DNA from 3 places in the Lysinibacillus sp. fls2-241-R2A-57 genome. Region 3 is predicted to be linked to each of the others. Evidence: riboswitches for the same ligand, from Rfam matches in the RefSeq annotation. Region 3 holds a riboswitch; each other region holds the start of a gene.
What was found. Region 3 has a riboswitch for cobalamin ahead of cobT (nicotinate-nucleotide--dimethylbenzimidazole phosphoribosyltransferase). Riboswitches for the same ligand answer to the same signal wherever they lie in the genome.
Positions count from the first base shown of each region.

Region 1 (6,438 bases), on a different contig from region 3:
CAATGTATAACCAAGATATCGAAAATGAAGCACCACAAACAGTACTTGATTTTAAAGCAAAAGTTAAAGCGGCAGATGCAGTTCTTTGGGTAACACCAGAATATAATGGTACTGTGCCAGGTGTTATGGTTAACGCTATTGATTGGTTATCTCGTGTGGACAAAGTAATGATTGGCAAGCCATCGTTCATGATGGGGGCATCAATGGGTAACTTAGGTACGGTTAAAGCACAATTACATTTACGAGATATTTTATTCTCACCTGGTGTTAATTCACCATTACTTAGTGGTAATGACGTTTATATTGGAGCTGTGCACACTAAATTTGATGAAGAAGGCAATTTAACAGATGAGAGTACTGTTAAATTCCTTGATGTAGTTATTGATAACTTCTTAAACTGGATGAAAAAATAAAGAGGCTAGGACATAACTGGTCAAAACCTTAAAAAGCGCGAGAAATCAATTGTAGAAACGTTGATTTCTTGCGCTTTTCTGATGTGAAATATTGTAATTTTGCTTCAGAAATATACTTATGTCCCAACCTCTTAGTATTGATAAAAAAATGTGTGAATGTTGAGCCGCTTTACATGAGGGTGATTACCGTTCTAGGCTACCCGTTTTCCTGTGAGTGAGCGTCAAGTAGCTTCAGCCGGAACGGAAATCAACCTCTCGCTTTATAAGATTTATTTCTGCATGAAATCTTCATATATTAACGTTATACTTTTATGAAATCCTATATTGGTGGTTAGAGGATGAAAAAACTTTCACTTAAGCTTGGAATAATCTTTTTTAGCACATTATTTTGTATTGAAACATTTATGATGCTTTTCTTACATGCGTCTTTGACCAATTCTAGAGTTGAAGAGGAATTAAAGAGCTTGCAGGCAAGGGGAAATTCACATCGAACAATATTAGAGCAAAATTTCGATAAGGAAACATTAGCTCACGTAGTATTAATGGAATCAAAAGAAAATACGGATGTTGTTATTACAGATAAGGCTGGAAAACTATTAGTTGCTTCACAGCTACACCCTGAAATAAGAGCTTATATAAAGAAGCTTGAGGATAACATTCCTTATAATGGAAAGGTATTGCAGGATAATTGGCAGGAGAAGAAATATATTGCAACAATTAGTCCTATCCAAAAACAGCAAACGACAATTGGATATGTTTTTATGTTTCAAAATACAGATTCTATCCATGCATTAATGGAACGCTTAAATAAGCATTTTCTAATTGTTGGTATTATTTCAGGATTGGTGACCATTGCAGTCATTATTGTTCTGTCTAGAAAGCTCGCCTATCCATTAGTTCAAATGAAAGAAGCTACTTTGAAAATGAGTAAAGGGGATTTTACGGTGGCCCTTTCTACTAATGGTAAAGATGAATTAAGCGATCTTTCTAATGCAATACAGCTTTTATCAGATGATTTACAACATTTAAGAGAAGAGAGAAAGGAATTTTTATCAAGTATTGCCCATGAGCTTAGAACACCATTAACGTTTATAAAAGGGTATACAGACATACTTTATAAACGTGATTTGACGGAGCAAGATCGCCAAAAATATTTAAGCATTATTATAGAAGAAACAAATCGACTTTCTCGTTTAATAAAAGACTTATTTGATTTAGCAAAAATGGATGAAAATTCTTTTGTTATTGACAAGGAATATCTTCATTTGGATGAGTTTTTGGTTAATATTGAAGCCAAGCTGAGCCCTGCTTTTCAGGAAAAACAAATAGATTTTTTTGTTCAATGTGAAGAGGGATTAACATTAATGGCTGATTCGGCAAGACTTGAGCAAATTATTTTAAATCTTTTAAATAACGCATTAACGTATTGTTCCTCAGGAGATTCGACTTCCGTAATTGTGAAAAGACACAGTAACTTGTTAAAAATTATTATAAAAGATACTGGGAAAGGGATTCCGAAGAAGGATTTACCTTATATTTTTGAACGCTTTTATAGGGTAGAAAAATCTCGTACACGTGCGCATGGAGGTTCAGGATTAGGCCTCGCTATTGTCAAAGAGCTTGTACATGCACAAGGAGGAGAAGTAACCGTTTTTAGTGAGGAAAACAAAGGGACTACTTTTGAATTACTGTTTAAGGAGTAGGAACGAATGAAAACATTATTACTAATTGACGATGAATCAAGGATGCTAGATTTACTATCTCTTTACTTAGAGCCTACGTTTCATTGTATAGCAATGACATCGATTAGAAATGCTCTAGTGTATTTAGAGGAAAATCATATAGACTTAGTGCTGTTAGATATTATGATGCCAGAGATGGATGGCTGGCAAGCTTGTCAGGAAATAAGGAAGTTTTCGGATATACCAGTGATTATGCTAACAGCAAAAGGGGAGCAGGCTGATATCATAAAAGGGTTAAATATTGGGGCAGACGACTATATTTTAAAGCCTTTCGATGAAGAAGAATTACTAGCTCGTATAAATGCTGTATTAAGAAGAACGAAAGTCGAAGAAAAAGTTATTTTCTTTGAAGGGCTACGTTTAAATAAAGAATCCTTTGAATTATATTTTCAACAAGAGGCTATTCCTTTAACGCCGAAAGAATTTGCAATGTTAGCGTTATTTCTTGATTATCAAAATAAAGTTTTCTCAAGAGAACATCTCATTAATACAGTCTGGGGTTATAACGTATCAATTGAAGATCGAACTATTGATTCACATGTCCGTAATTTACGAGAAAAATTACGAAAAAGTGGTTTTCCAGCTGATGAGTACTTACAAACAGTTTGGGGAATCGGCTATAAATGGCATAAGTCAGCTGATCGAAAGCCTTTAGAAGCTAGAAATAACAACCTCTGACGGAAGAATTCCCGCAGAGGTTGAATTTTTATTTTTTTGTTGCTAGCTCTTCTTCCGTAACCCATTTATGGTTTTTCACTGCTTCACCTGTAGTTGTAGACGTATAATCAATCATATAAACGGTTGTTTGTAGTGCCTCATCTATATGGACAGTCGCATTTTCCATGCCTTCCATATGAGATGCATTCGTTTTGATTTCTGTACCAGGAGCCAATGGAGCTTCACCTGAATCTATCAATTCCTCATGAATAACCCACTTATGATTATCTACGCGATTTCCACCTGTAGTTGGCTCATAGGAGACAATGTAGGCTGTCGTATCATAAGCCCCAACAATCGTTGCTTCTGCGCCTTTCATACCTGCCATATGACCATCCGTAATAATGGCGGTGCTTCCAACAGGAAACTTTGGTTTTTCAGCATTTTTCAAAGTTGTTGGTACTTCACTAGAGCTTGAATGGTTCATCATAGAATGATCCATCTCAGTGCTCTGCTCAGTTTCGGTGTTATTTTTTGAATTGGTTTCCGGCTTAGTTGAACTGGCAGAGCAAGCTGATAATGTTAGTAAAGCTAATGCTGTCAGTATGCCAATAAGCCATTGTCTTTTTAATATCATGTTAATTTCCTCCTCCTTATTTGCCCTTAATGTAGCAAATAAATGTGCAGAAATTGTGGATAGCAGTCTTACAAGAAAAAAAACCCTCTTTAGCATCAAACTAAAGAAGGGTTTCTGTTATTTAACAGGAATTATTTTCAATACTTTTTGTAGGCGGTAGGCAAAAATACCGGCAAATATAGCTAAAATAATATCCTTTGGTAATGGAGGCATCATCCAAAGCCATGCCATCTTATAAGAAAAAGCATCTGGAGCACTAGCCCATAGCTTATAGGCGAAATACATCCAATTCGTTCCAAGTAAATAATTAATGGCAGTTGCAATTAAAGCAGCAATTACATAGCTTTTTTTCGTTCCGCTGCGCTCTACAATAAGCCCTGCAACATATGCAGCTAATATAAAAGTGACAATAAAACCGAATGTAGGACTTAAGATTTGTCCAAAGCCACCACTGAAACGTGCAAATACAGGTGCGCCTGCTAAACCGATGCACATATAAACAGTACAAGCGAGTGCACCTTTTCTACTACCAAGAATCAGTCCTGCTAATATAGCAAAAAATGTTTGCAGCGTAATTGGTACGCCACCAACAACCATAAAAGGTACAAAGGAAGTAATATTAGCGCCAATCATCATCAATGTTGAAAATAGTCCAATATAAGCAATATCTACTGTTCTTAATTTGTGATGCGAGTGTTCCGCTACTGTTGTCATTATTTCACCCCTAATAAGTAATGTTGATAATAATAGTGTAAGAAAATAAAGTTTTTGTGTCAACTTGATTATTTTATTCAGTTAACACAAAAATAATTATCCTTCTTATTTGGATGAATAATTCTAGTAATAGACGAACTATTAAAATATATGATAGAATCGTCATAATTTTAAAATATATATGATGCTAATGGTGTGACATCTTGTAAATGTGTCACTTAAAAGGGAAGTTGGTGCAAATCCGACGCTGTCCCGCAACTGTAACGAGGAGTTCTATGATGATTTAGCCACTGTTCTAGAATGGGAAGGCAATCATAGTACATTGATTCGAAGCCAGGAGACCTGCCAATTAGCGAATACCTGTAATGCCCACGAGGATGAAAGCGATTACGGACAATAGAAGGAAATCTTTCTTACTTTGTTTAATCTCGGGTATTTCTATGCGTATTTAGCATGGAATACCCTTTTTTATTGCTTCGTACCTATTATTTTTGATTAGGAGTTAATAAACAGATGAATAAAAAATTTATACTACTCTCAATGACTCTTCTTCTAGTTCTACTCATTTCAATGACAATTGCTATAATGGTTGGATCGGTTTCTGTTACGCCACAATATGTATGGAAGGTCATCCTTTCAAAAATCCCACTTATACAAAATGGAATAGAACAAGATTGGAGTCGCTCACAGGAAATTATCATTTGGCAAATCCGAGCTCCACGTGTATTGCTCGCTGCTATCGTTGGAGCAGGATTGGCAATTGCAGGAGCAGCTATTCAGGCACTTGTTCGTAATTCAATTGCTGAACCATATATTTTAGGGATTTCTTCTGGTGCAACGGTTGGTGCTACAGCTGTCATCATTTTAGGTGCTTTTTCATTTCTTGGTGTTTATGCTCTTTCCGTATCTGCATTTATCGGTTCTCTCACAGCGATGGCGTTAGTTTTCTTCTTAGCGCGTGTTGGCGGTAGAGTTTCTGTCTTTCGACTTTTACTTTCAGGGATGGCGGTGTCGTTTATTTTATCTGCTATTTCAAATTTTATATTAATGATGTCGAAGCAAGAGGGCGGAATGAAGGCAGTCATGTTTTGGATGCTAGGAAGCTTAGCTGGTGCAAAGTGGAGTAATGTTTTAATTCCTACAGTTATTTTTATTGTGGTGTTTGCCTTGTTATGGCTCCACTATCGAAGTTTAAATTTATTACTTCTTGGAGATGAAGCAGCTGTCACTTTAGGGGTTAATTTACAACAGTTTCGAGTTCAACTTATCTTATTAGTTTCATTATTAACGGGTGTTCTTGTCGCAGTCAGTGGTTCAATCGGATTTGTTGGCTTAATCATTCCACATATTGTACGGCTAATTGTAGGTTCAAACCATAAATATGTCATACCGATTAGTGCTTTATTAGGGGGGATTTTCTTAGTTTGGGCAGATGCACTTGCCCGAATTTTAATTGCTCCTGAAGAAATGCCAATTGGAATTATCACGGCTTTTTGTGGTGGGCCATTTTTCATTTGGCTGCTACGTCGTAACAATTATTCTTTCGGTGAAGGGGATTGAAAATTATGACATTAGAAGCGAAACAAGTATCTTTCTCCATTTCTGATGAACGCATATTACATGAAGTAAGTGTTCAAATAAAGGAAAAGCAATTCGTTGGGCTGATTGGTCCTAATGGTAGTGGGAAGTCAACGCTACTAAAGAATATGTATCGTTTATTAAAACCAGAAAGTGGAACAGTCTTATTAAATGAACAGGATATTTTAAAGCAATCGAGTAAAAGTATTGCGAAAAATTTAGCAGTTGTGAGCCAAGAAACACCGGTCTTATTCGACTTTACCGTACATGATTTAGTAAGTATGGGGAGAACACCCCATAAAAAACTATTCGAGCTTGATCAACAACAAGATTTTCAAATTGTAAAAAGTGCACTTGATCAAACAGGGATTGCTCATTTAGAGAAACGTAGCTTTAGCTCTCTTTCGGGGGGAGAAAAAAAGCGTGTGATGGTTGCCCGTGCTCTCGCTCAGCAAGCACAGATGCTTATTTTAGATGAGCCAACAAATCATCTAGATATTCAGCATCAATTGCAGCTAATGGATCTAATTCAAACCCTACATTTAACAGTTGTTGCTGCCATACATGATTTAAACATTGCAGCTATGTATTGCGATCAAATTTATGTTTTACAGCAAGGTCGAATTGTTTGTTTTGGAACACCAGAAGAAGTACTTACGCCACAATTATTACAGGATGTATTTGGTGTTTATGCTGA
Region 1 is NZ_JARVRU010000036.1:47,702-54,139, reverse strand. It holds gene QRN68_RS07545 (NADPH-dependent FMN reductase) at 1-413, shown strand, start outside; gene QRN68_RS07540 (sensor histidine kinase) at 752-2,116, shown strand; gene QRN68_RS07535 (response regulator transcription factor) at 2,123-2,833, shown strand; gene QRN68_RS07530 (YdhK family protein) at 2,862-3,449, opposite strand; gene QRN68_RS07525 (biotin transporter BioY) at 3,567-4,163, opposite strand; cobalamin riboswitch at 4,338-4,527, shown strand; gene QRN68_RS07520 (FecCD family ABC transporter permease) at 4,677-5,723, shown strand; gene QRN68_RS07515 (heme ABC transporter ATP-binding protein) at 5,729-6,438, shown strand, end outside.
Region 1: another riboswitch for cobalamin. It lies ahead of QRN68_RS07520 (FecCD family ABC transporter permease); the one in region 3 lies ahead of cobT (nicotinate-nucleotide--dimethylbenzimidazole phosphoribosyltransferase).

Region 2 (6,438 bases), on a different contig from region 3:
CAAGATGAATTTTTTGCATACTGTCTAAAAATATAAAAATAAAACGATACGTTAATTCTACTAGCTCTACAAATAAAACAGGAAGTCGCCATTGTCGTAGAACATAGCAAATTGATTGTACCGATGTTGTAAGAATTAAAAAATACAAACAACTAGTGCTGCCAAGGACGATGAAAAAAAGCTGCTGTGCTATCGTTATGCTTGCACTGCTGACGAAAATTGTCCAATTATTTACAGTGAAAGACCATATGTGAGCAGGTAGCGTGCTTGTTGATGGTGCTATAGAAATTAATATGGATACTAAACTTGAAAGTAAAAAAAATCCTGGTAGCAATAGTAGTTTTGCATAATATTTAAATGGAATTTTTGCGCTTAGAATGATAAAAGCACTCATCACAATAAATGTAATGAGTGAAATTCGTTCATCTCTAATGATAAGCGACAATAATAGTAATCCCAGGGATAACGTCATTTTTTCTAGCGGATGAACAGACGCTAGTTTATTCATATATGCATACTTATCAATGAGTAACATAGCGTTTAACCTTCTTTATGTTTGCCGCGCATTAAGCCGATAAAATAGCCGATAAATCCAGCGCCGATAGCAGCTTGTAGTGCGAATAATAAGCTTTCAATTTCACCACTCGGTGGCTCCCATATGCTTTCAAACCAAGGTTCGTAGTCAGCGTTAATTTCACTAATCGCTGCTTCTGCTTGGCCATCAGCCCCTTCAAATTCTGCACCTTTTTGGATAAAGAGAGGGAAGATTGCTAGAAACACAACAATTGCTAGGAGCAGTAAATTTTTTTTCATATTAGTGTGCCTCCTTTGCTGAGAAAACACGTAATGCTTTTAGTTCGCTCAAATTATATTTTTTCAAGAAGTTCATAACGATCACTGTTAAAATTCCTTCACTAATAGCGAGAGGAATTTGTGTTAATGCAAAAATACCAGCAAATTTTGTGAATGAAGCCATAAATCCTCCTACTTCAGAAGGGAAGGCAAGAGCTAACTGTACAGAAGTGACAACATATGTACCTAAGTCACCAAGCATTGCTGCTAAAAAGACAGCTATGGAAAATGATAGCCCTATTTTTTGTGAGCCTTTAAAAACATAGTAAGCAATAATAGGACCAACAATTGCCATGGAAAAGGCGTTTGCCCCTAAAGTTGTAAGTCCACCATGTGCTAAAAGTAAAGATTGGAATAATAATACGATTGTCCCGATCACACTCATAGCTAGTGGCCCAAAAAGAACAGTCCCAAGTCCAACTCCTGTCGGGTGCGAGCAACTCCCTGTTACAGAAGGGATTTTTAAGGCTGATAGCACAAAGGCGAAGGCACCCGATAAACCTAGTATCATTTTTGTTTCAGGATTTTCATCAATGGTTTTGCGAATTGAACGTAATCCTAAAATAATAAATGGAATGGAAATGACCCACCAAAAAATTGCCCATTCAATCGGCAAAAAGCCCTCCATGATATGCATAGCAAATGCACGATTTGGCACGAATAAAAATGCCAGTAAGAAATAACTAAGCTTCCAACCTGAGAATTTCAAAATCTCTCCTCCTTACATTAAAATTTTCGAATTAGCGTGCGAACGAAATTATTTCACCTTGCCATAAAATAGGTGTTTTGCTCCTCAACCGGAACCATATCTGTACGCATCTACCACCTTGAGATGAAAATGAAGATAAAAAAACACTTCTCCGATTCAGGAAAAGTGCATAGCTAAAAAAGTAATTAAAAATCTAATCTGCTAGGCGCACACCTATCCTCGTAGGTTGAAACGATCACTTATTTTTCGGCAGGTCTCCTGGCTTTAGTTCAACGTTTTATAGGCCTTCCCATCCTTTGGACAGTGACATTATCTATAAAACTCCCTAGTACAGTGGCGGGACCGCGCCGGACTTAAACCGGCTTCCCTTTTAAGCGAATTGATGAACAATTCGCACCGAAAAAAGATGAAGTTGTGAGATTTCACGACAAAGTGTAACATGAATTTCCGTAAACAAGCTATCTTTTTTATGAAAAATTTTTTAAATTGAGGGGCATTGTAGAAAATTCGGATAATACAGAAGAGGAATTTCCCTTTTTTCTAGGGGAAATTTGCTGAATAATTAATAAAAATGTCACAAATTAAGAAAGAAATATTGAAATTTTAAAAAAATAAGCTATGATAGAGACAGATTTCTATTACATAAAAAATACAATTTCATATAAAAACGTCAATAAGTGCTCGAATATTTTCGAGATAATAGGGAAATCGGTGAAAATCCGATACAGCCCCCGCTACTGTAATAGCTGATGAAATCGCAAATGCCACTAGTGAAAACTTGGGAAGGCGCGAAAGTAAAAGGAAGCTTAAGTCAGGAAACCTGCTTATTGCGATAAATGCATGCAAACTTTTCGGAGGGAGAAGTTGAAGCGAGAGCGAGTACCTGTATATATTCGTTTTAATTTGGCTTCTACAAAACCTTTACTCTTCGTCTAGAGTAAAGGTTTTTTCTTTTTCCTAAAAGCAAATGAGGGGAGAACAACAATGACAACATGGAATTTAGAGGGGATGAAAACGCATCTTTTTATTTGCAATGGCAGTAGCTGTATGAAAAAAGATGGAGAGGAAATTACACAGGCAATCCGTGATGAAATTCAGTTGCTGGCGATTGATAAGGAAATACATACGACAAGGACACGCTGTAATGGTAGGTGTAAGGATGCTTGTGTTGTCATCGCTTATCCTCAAGGGAATTGGTACCGTGTGCCGACCACAGAGCATGCGCGGGCACTTGTTCAAGATTTAAATCACGAATCGTTACATAATGAGCATGTCTTTACACTGCGTGAAGGTTCGTTACAGCGTACAGCACAAACAACAGCCATTAAAGGTATTGAAAAGGTGAAAGAGGGGTAACAAAATGTCGCAAAAAGGGAAGATTTTCGTAGTTGGCTTTGGACCTGGAGATTTTAAACATATTACGACTCGTGCTGTGGAGGCACTACAACAAAGTGATATGATCATAGGCTATAAAACTTATGTTGAACTTATTCAGGATTTAGTAAGTGCAAAGTCAATTATTAGTACCGGTATGACAGAAGAGGTTTCACGTGCACAGGAAGCGGTCCGCCAAGCAGAGGCAGGCAGTATCGTATCTGTTATTTCGAGCGGAGATGCTGGTGTCTATGGCATGGCGGGATTAGTGTATGAGGTATTAATCGAGCTAGGCTGGACGGAAGCAACTGGTGTTGAGGTAGAAATTGTTCCGGGTATTTCGGCTATCAATTCGTGTGCAAGTTTACTAGGTGCTCCGATTATGCATGACGCCTGTACGATTAGTTTAAGTGACCACTTAACGCCTTGGAATTTAATTGCAAAACGAGTAGAAGCAGCCGCAATGGCGGATTTTGTTATTGCTCTTTATAACCCAAAGAGTGGTCGTCGTACGAGACAAATTGTGGAGGCACAACGAATTTTATTAGAATATCGCTCTCCAGATACGCCGGTAGGACTTGTGAAAAGCGCGTATCGTGAACGCCAGGAAATTACAATGACGACTTTGGCAGAAATGCTAGAACACGATATTGGTATGCTAACAACCGTTGTGATTGGAAATTCATCAACGTTCTTCTACGACAATAAAATGATTACGCCACGTGGTTATCAGCGTAAATATACACTTGGCGAAGAAAAACAACCGTTACGACCACATCAACGACTGAAAGAAGAAAATGAACCGTGGGCAATGAATCAAGAAACAGGACAGGCGCGTAATGATTTTGCGACAGATCCTAATGCAAATCGAATCAAGTCCAGTTTAGCGATAACACCAGAACCAAAGCCTAAAAAAAAGTCATCACTTGAAATGGCGACAACAGCACTAGCGATGGTGAAGGGAACAAGTGCTGTGAAGGCAACACCCAAGCTTATTCACCAAAAAATTGAATCTATTTTTGAATTAGCTGTTAGTCCAGGAGTAGCCAATAAGTTCTTTTCTCCTCAACAAATGATGACTTTAGCAGAAGTTGTTGGAGAGGAAGGCACGATGGAGTATACACCAGACCATCAAATTCATTTGAAAATTCCAACAGCTGCGCCTGAAGAGATTACAGCAAAGCTTCGTGAAGTTGGCTTTTTACTAGCACCAATTGGTGACGTGCTTTCGTTAAAGGCTTGTGACTTCTGTTACGGAGAAAAGTTCGATTCGATTCCTTATGCAGAAGAGATTCAAGAAAAGCTTGGGGGAATGTCGTTACCGAAAACGTTAAATATTGGTTTTAACGGCTGTGGTATGGCATGTTATCGAGCGGTATTTGATGATATTGGGATTGTTTATCGCAAAAGTAAGTTTGATGTTTTTATTGGTGCTAAGCCGGTTGGCCGTACAGCACATGCGGCCCAGCCTGTTGTTGAGGGCTTAGAGCCTGAGCAGCTTATACCGCTAATTACAGACATTATCGAAGAGTATAAAGCAAATGCACATCCAAATGAACGTTTGTTTAAATACTTCAAACGTGTGAAAAAGATACTTCATTTTACGTATCAGGATATGTCTTCAAAAATAAAAGTTGAGCCAGCTCCATGCGGCGACTAGTGAGGGGTAATGAGATGAAAGCAATTTTATTTGTCGGCCACGGGAGCCGTTTAGCAGCAGGAAATGATGAGGTACGCACGTTTATCGAGCAAATGACACCTCGTATTGATGAGAGTTTTTTAGTAGAAACATGTTTTTTAGAGTTTGCCTCGCCGAACATTGAAGAAGGTATTACGAACTGTGTGAAGAAGGGCGCTACAGAGGTGCATGTTATTCCGATTATTCTTCTTCATGCGGGACATTCAAAACTGCATATTCCAGCAGAAATCGAACATGCGCGTGAGCATTATCCAAATATAACGTTCACATATGGCCAAACAATCGGAATCCATGAAGAAATATTTGCTATTTTAGAAGACCGTTTAGCAGAAATTGGATTCAATGTGGAAGAAGAACATAAGGATACTGCCATTTTATTAATTGCACGAGGCGGTAGTGACCCATCTGCAAATGGTGATTTTTATAAGATTACACGCCTGTTGTGGGAAAAACTTCCGGTTCAGTTTGTGGAAAGCGCCTTTATGGGTGTGACAGATCCTCGTGTTGAAGAAGGTATTGAGCGCTGTGTGAAGCTTGGTGCTAAAAAAATCATTATGCTACCGTACTTTTTATTCACAGGTATCCTCATGGAACGTATGAATGGTATGTGTAAGAAGTTTAACGAAAAATATCCTGACTGTGATATTCAAATTGCCAACTATTTTGGCTATCATGAGCGTTTGCAAAATGTGTTATTAGAGCGTATTGAGCAAGCTGTGAATGGTACATCAACAGGCATGCAAGATTTAGAAAACTATCGTGCTTATGCGGCGGTGCATGGTCATGCGCATCATCATCACCATCATGACCACGACCATGGACATGACCACCATGATCACGACCATGACCATGAACACCACAATCACGACCATGACCATGACCATGACCATGACCACGATCATCACCATGAAGAGGAGCCGGTGCAATGATTTTCATGTTAGCAGGGACGAGTGATGCAAGGAATCTAGCACTTGAATTACAGTCCGCGGGTTACGCTGTGACGGCAACCGTCGTTACTGAATCAGCCGCTTCAAGCCTTGCAGAAGTGGGCCTTCCTCATTTAGTCGGACGATTAACAGCTGAGGAAATGGCGACGATTATCACAGAGCAAGGGTACCGTTTAGTTGTAGATGCCTCTCATCCATTTGCTGAAGAAGCTTCAAAAAATGCGATGGCAGCAGCGGAGCAAGCAAATGTACCGTATATTCGCTATGAACGTGCCCATGAACATTATGCACATCCCCTTATTACGGTTGTGAAAGATTACGAGGAGGCTGCCCAGTTAGCAGCTGAAAAACGTGGTGTTATCATGCTGACGACGGGCAGTAAAACCTTAGCGACCTTTACAAAGGTATTACATGGCTTAGAAAATACGCGAGTGATCGCGCGCATGCTTCCTCGACTCGATAATATGGAAAAATGTGAAGCACTTGGTGTGGCACAAAAAGATATCGTTGCGATACAAGGTCCTTTTTCAAAGGAATTAAACGAAGCACTGTTTCGTCAATATGATGTGACATTGATGATTACGAAAGAAAGCGGCAAGGTAGGCTCGGTGGATGAAAAGCTAGACGCTGCCCTTGCATGTGGCATTGAAACGATTTTAATTGCAAGACCAAATATAAAATACGGACAGCAATATTCTACATTCGAAGATGTAGTACAAGCTGTACAAAACACACTTTAGGAGGCAATCCAGATGGACTTTAAAACAGATTTCAAACCATTAACAGTAGACCCAGATAAAATTTACGATTACAGTTTTTCAATTATTGCAGAGGAAATGGGCGAGCATAATTTCTCA
Region 2 is NZ_JARVRU010000037.1:6,815-13,252, forward strand. It holds gene cbiQ (cobalt ECF transporter T component CbiQ) at 1-535, opposite strand, end outside; gene QRN68_RS07655 (energy-coupling factor ABC transporter substrate-binding protein) at 541-813, opposite strand; gene QRN68_RS07660 (energy-coupling factor ABC transporter permease) at 815-1,561, opposite strand; cobalamin riboswitch at 1,793-1,977, opposite strand; cobalamin riboswitch at 2,220-2,403, shown strand; gene QRN68_RS07665 ((2Fe-2S) ferredoxin domain-containing protein) at 2,546-2,917, shown strand; gene cobJ (precorrin-3B C(17)-methyltransferase) at 2,922-4,595, shown strand; gene QRN68_RS07675 (sirohydrochlorin chelatase) at 4,610-5,563, shown strand; gene cobK (precorrin-6A reductase) at 5,560-6,321, shown strand; gene QRN68_RS07685 (precorrin-8X methylmutase) at 6,334-6,438, shown strand, end outside.
Region 2: another riboswitch for cobalamin. It lies ahead of QRN68_RS07660 (energy-coupling factor ABC transporter permease); the one in region 3 lies ahead of cobT (nicotinate-nucleotide--dimethylbenzimidazole phosphoribosyltransferase).

Region 3 (6,438 bases):
ATATTGCTCTTGGGACAATCCCTGATCGCTTAGACGAATTAGATTCTTCTAAGCCATACGTTATCGTTTGCAAGGCTGGCGCTCGTTCAGCAAATGCTTGTGGATATCTAGACGCTCAAGGCTTTGACGTAACAAACCTTGAAGGCGGCATGCTTGCTTATGATGGAGAGTTAGAATTTAAATAATGGTCGATTTAAACCCTCGTGGTTTTATCAAGACCTAAATTGTAAAAGTCATAAAATATAAAGGGTGATACATATTAGTCATATATAATATGTATCACCCTTTTACTTCTTGCTCAGTAATCGCACCTGGTTTGGATATTTACGTTAATATCGATGTTTATCTTGTGGAAAATTTTACTTAAACTCCCACAAAAGAATGTAATCACCTTTCATTTTCTGTGGTGTAGAGCTGCGGTGAAAGTCGCACGTACGATGTGGACAGGGGGAAAAGCTGGCGATAATTTCAAAGGCTTACCATGAGGTGTTTTCTTATGAAAAAAGTTCTTATATTAATTATTGCCATTTCTCTTTTTGGCGTTTTATCAAAAACTAAAGCAATGATAATTGAATATGCAAAGGTTAATTTATCCGTATAATTATGCCTTTAAAATGGATTCTCTTCAACAGACTATCTCAATAGTCTTGACAACCGCAGACTATCGCAGTAGTATTAGTGTGTGGCAAACTATTGCAATAGTCCACTTAAGAAAAGGAGCATGCGCGTATGCAAGTTAAATTGTTTGATTCGGAATTACAAGTCATGAATATTTTATGGGAAGAAGGCGATTTGACAGCTAAACAGCTCTCACAAATGTTAAACGAACGAATAGGGTGGAATAAAAATACCACCTATACCGTCATAAAAAAATGTATAAAAAAAGAGGCCATTGAAAGAATTGAACCTAACTTTATCTGTCATCCAATCATCAGAAAAGAACAGATACAAGAACAAGAAACGACGGAATTGATTGATAAAATATTTAATGGTTCTAAAACTTTACTATTCGCATCCCTACTAGACAAGAAAAAAATGTCCGCGAGTGAGATCGATAAATTAAAGCAAATTGTTAAAGATCTTGAATGAGGAATTATGATATGAGTATCCTCAACATGAGTGTAGACGCATCTCTCCTCCTCATCATTGTGATATTGATGAGGATGTTAGTAAGAAATAAAGTGCCAAAACAAACATTTTTAATTCTTTGGGGAATCGTTGCATTTAAACTACTCATCCCCTACTCTTTTTATTCAAAGTTGAGCATACAGCCTATGCTGAAAAACTTATTTGTTACGCTCACTTACTCAAATGATTCGGAAAGTATGCACAATACAATCGAAATCGCACAAACATCAAACACGTTCTATCACCAGCTTTTGCTTGTGATGACAAGCGATTTCGTTCAGTACATTTGGGCATGTGGGGGTATCGTGGTTTTGCTATTCTTTATAGTGGCCTATGTTAGATTTTATAAAGAATTTCAAACAGCCATCCCAGTGAAGAATAATGAGTATCTAGATCAATGGCTAAAAGATCATAAGTTAAAAAGAACTATTCAAATTGCAGTATCAGATAGAATAAAAACCCCATTAACATATGGAATCTTTAAACCAGTCATCTTATTGCCGAAATCAACAAATTGGGAAGACGCTACAAATATTCAGTTTATTCTCACGCATGAATTAATTCATATTAAACGTTTTGACGTTTTGTGGAAAGTAATTTTAACGATTATGGTAGCTTTGCATTGGTTTAATCCATTAGTTTGGTTTATGTATTTTTTAGTAAACAGAGACATTGAATTGTCTTGCGACGAAAGGGTTATTAGACAGTTTGGAGATAAGGCAAAGTCAGCATATGCACTATCTCTCATCAATATGGCAGATGAAACCTATACGGTTACGCCGCTTTGTAATCATTTTAGTAAAAACGGGATTGAAGAAAGGATAGTGTCCATTATGACCTTAAAGAAAAAGTCGGTTTTAGGAACAGTATTAGCGTGTACATTAGTCATTGGAGGTATGACCGTCTTTGCGGCAACTGGCCAAGAGCCACCAACGCTGAAAGAAGGCAAAGAACGAAATGCAGTTATTGTTACTGATGCTTCAAATAGTACGATGGAACCACATGTAATCGCAACAAATAAAGGCAAAGAACGAAATGCAGTTATTGTTACTGATGCTTCAAATAGTACGACGGAACCACATGTAATTGCAACAAATAAAGGCAAAGAACGAAATGCAGTTATTGTTACCGAGGCTTCAAATAGTACGACGGAACCACATGTAATCGCAACAAATAAAGGCGAAAAATGAAATGTAATTATTGTTACTGATGCATCAAATAGTACGACGGAATAGCGTTTAATCGCAACAAATGAAGAATAAATAAGTTGCTCCAAAGACTAGTCCTGAAATCCGGGACTAGTTTTCATTTACTCCATCATTTTTTCATAATAAACTCAATTTCTTCCCACTTTGTTGGTGTGGTTTTAAAATAAAGTTTGATGAGAAATCCTATTAGCTTTAAAGTTAATAGGATTTCTTATTAAACAATAAAGTTAGATGATCAAAGAAAAGAAGTAATACAATTTAATATTAGTTTCGATGAACCGCAGCGAAAGATAAGAAAAAGCCATTCCCTCCACAAGTGGAGAGAATGACTTTCCTTCATAAATCGCAAAACTACTGATTATAGTTTTGCCCAACGTTCCTCTAACCAGTTCATAAATTGTACACCTTTGTCGCCTTCATACGCATCAAAGACATCTAAACGCATACGTTTTAGTTTATCCGCAAAGTCTGCCACTGTATGGTCCTTTGGCAAGCTCTTTTTCACCCTCAGGAAAATTTTGTCTGTGCCTTTGATAATATCAAAACGTGCAGGTGATGGCTTCTCTACGTCCTCACCAAACGCCACGAGTGCTTCATAGGCTGCTAATTGCACCTTGTTGACAGTATCATGCTGCATACGATTTTTTAATAAATCAATGATTTTGTCATGTTGATAAGCCGATAACATTTCGACTGCGTCTAAACGCTCTCGCCAGCTAGACGTATAATTGGCCTGTTTTTTTAATGTTTCATACTGCTCCGGTAATGCTGTTTCAAACTGTTTCAAGTAATTGCACCTCTTTTTTTAACTAGAGGAAAAATGAATTCTTCTTCTGCTTCTCTTATTATACGTTGTCTGGGTGAAAATAGCGATGAATCGCTGGTAAGGAAATATATAGAAAATGGAAACTAACTACATTAAGGTGAACCGTATCATAAGTATGTACTATTCTTTATTAGATTTGCTTTTCTTATTAAACTCCCATGAAAGAACGTAATCATCTTTCATTTTCTGTGGTGAAGTGCTGATTTTTGAACTTCAGAAGATGAAAAACAAATAACAACAACTAGTATTAATATTCAAAAAGCAAATTTAGAAGATGTATTCTTAAATATGACTGGAAGTGTTTTGAAAGTATGAATAGTTTTGTGAATTTGTCTTCTATATTTTTAAAAATGGAATTAAGAAGTAAACAAGCGGCTATTATGAGTACTGTGTTCCCTATTTTAATGATGGCTTTAATGGGTACAGCAGGAAAAGATGCGGCAAGAGATGGTATGTCATATATGAACTATATCTTTCCAGGTATTCTAGGAATGGCTTATGGAGCTATCGGTCTAATAGCTTTACCTGTGATGATCGTTTCATATAGGGAAAGGGGTATTTTAAAAAAAACTAAAGTTACGCCAATTTCTACATCAAAAATAATGGTATCAATTTTTAGTACACAGCTTTTCATTATGGCTATACAAACAGTTATTATATTGGGCATCAGTGTTTTTATTTTTAATGTCCAATTAAATTTTAGTTCTATTTATACTCTTTTATTGATTCCGTTGTTATTGATGGGTGGTCTTAGTTTATTAGGTGTAGGTTTAATAATCGGAATATATGCTAATAACGCAAAAAACGCCACTACTATGGGAAACCTTTCAAATCTTGTATTCATTTTTTTAGGTGGTACTTTCTTCCCGAGTGATGTGTGGCCAAAATTTTTAATGCCATTTGTTTATATTAATCCACTTAATTATATTATTGAAGCTATAAGAAAAACACTTATCTTCGAGACTCAAAATCTTAATACTTATCTAACCGAGTTATCAGTATTAACTGCTATAGCAGTAATTACGTTAGTATTTTGTGTTAAAGTTTTTAAATATGAATAATCAAGTATATTCGTTCACTTCAAAATGTCAACAATGCTCAACAACTTTAAATATTGACACTAAAAACACTTTATCGTAAATTTAAAATAATTGCATAAAAGCTTTAGGTGCCCATTGCGGGAGAATAGGGAATAAAGTGAAAAGCTTTAGCGGTCCCACCACTGTAAAAGGGAGTTTCATAGAGAATGCCACTAGCAATGTTCTGGGAAGGTTCTATGAAATGTTGAAATTGAGCCAGGAGACCTGCCTAACTGCTTCGTATTTTATAGACGATGGAAAAGTCTGTAGTTTATTTGTTATGAAATAAACTACAGGCTTTTTATTTTTTTCTCTAGATCAATCTTCGAGTAACAAGGGCAAAAAAGAAAGGGGAAATTTTCATGCAATTATTACAACAAACGATTCAAAACATTCAAAGTGTGGACAACAAAATGATGGAGACAGCAAGGGAGTACATAGATGCACTTAGCAAGCCTCCAGGAAGCTTGGGGAAACTTGAGTCTTTAGCAGTGCAACTATCAGGAATTACTGGAGAACTATTTCCGGCGATTGATAGTAAAGCAATTATTGTCTGTGCAGCAGATCATGGTGTTTATGATGAAGGGGTAACGTCAAATCCGCAAAATGTAACGGTCTTTCAAACATTAAATTTTCCTAGAGGAGGAACAGGTGTCTGCGCTGTAGCGAAAATAACAAATGCCAAAATAGTCACAGTAGACGTTGGTGTTAAAGAGGATATTCCACTTGATGCTGGTGTCATCATTAAAAAAATTAAATACGGAACGGACAATATGGCAAAAGGTCCTGCTATGTCAAGGGAAGAAGCCATTCAATCAATTGAAGTAGGAATTGAAGTAGCTACGGAGGAAATAAAAAAAGGGATCAATGTACTCGGGACAGGTGAAATGGGGATAGCTAATACAACACCGAGTGCTGCAATATTATCGGTTCTTCATGAGTGTCATCCAAGTGAAGTAACAGGATTCGGTGCAGGTGTTGGACCGGGGGGGCTGGCACATAAAGTAGCAGTCATTCACAATGCCATTGCATTAAATAAACCAAATCGAGACGATGCGATTGATATTCTTGCAAAAGTTGGTGGGTTAGAAATAGGCGCTATGGCTGGGGTTATACTTGCTGCAGCTGTCAATCGCAAACCTGTTGTGATCGATGGCTTTATTTCTACTATTGCTGCACTTATTGCATACGAACTTGAACCAAAAGTAAAAGACTATATCATTCCTTCTCATGCTTCTGAAGAACCAGGTGCTAAAATTGCAGCTGAATTGCTCGGGGTTGAACCGATGCTACAGATGAATATGCGATTGGGCGAAGGCTCTGGTGCAGCTTTAGCGTTTCCTATTTTGGATGCAGCAAGCTCCATGATGAAAAACATGGTTACATTAGAGGAATCTATACTGCTGTTAGAAAAGTAATTTAAAGATTATGAGGTTCTCAAATAAGTTTTTTATTTACAGGATTAAAAAAACAAGCCCAAATAACAGCTATTTGGGCTTGTTGTTATGCAGTGATGTAAGGAAACGTGGCTATGCCCGCTGCAACTTCCGTAACGGTAAACGCCATTTTTTCATATATGAAAGAACTCTTAGTGCTGTAATTACACCAAATAATACATATAAAAAGAAATCCCCTGAAAATAATTCAAGCCCGATGATAAGCCCGGCTAGTGCTGCCCAAACACCATAGACTTCATCACGGAGGACTAGTGGTTGTCGTCTAGCTAATAAATCTCGAACAATTCCACCACCTGACCCTGTTAAGACAGCAGCTACAATAACGGCACTAATGGACATGTCGAGCTTCACGGCATAGAGGGCACCTTGAATCGCAAATGCTGATAAACCAATAGCATCAGTGAAATTGCCCCAGCGATGCCAATGTTGAATGAGGCGATGTGGAAATAAGAAAAAAATTGTAATTGCTGCAATGGCAATTTGGAACATCATATCCTGCCCCCACAGCGTTGTTACAGGTAATCCTATGAGCAAATTTCGTATAGCTCCTCCGCCAAAAGCGGTTACAATTCCGAGTATATATACACCGAATAAATCGTATTCTTCCTCCATTGCAATTATTGCCCCGGAAATAGCAAAGGCAATTGTTCCAATAATACTAAAAACCTCCCAAGCCAACACTTTCACTCCCTATATGAATTGATCTTTTCTATTAGTTACAAACACTTTTTTGTAGCGTA
Region 3 is NZ_JARVRU010000002.1:34,069-40,506, reverse strand. It holds gene QRN68_RS00295 (rhodanese-like domain-containing protein) at 1-185, shown strand, start outside; gene QRN68_RS00290 (BlaI/MecI/CopY family transcriptional regulator) at 730-1,089, shown strand; gene QRN68_RS00285 (M56 family metallopeptidase) at 1,086-2,318, shown strand; gene QRN68_RS00280 (HEAT repeat domain-containing protein) at 2,695-3,123, opposite strand; gene QRN68_RS00275 (ABC transporter permease) at 3,474-4,223, shown strand; cobalamin riboswitch at 4,312-4,488, shown strand; gene cobT (nicotinate-nucleotide--dimethylbenzimidazole phosphoribosyltransferase) at 4,604-5,659, shown strand; gene QRN68_RS00265 (trimeric intracellular cation channel family protein) at 5,771-6,376, opposite strand.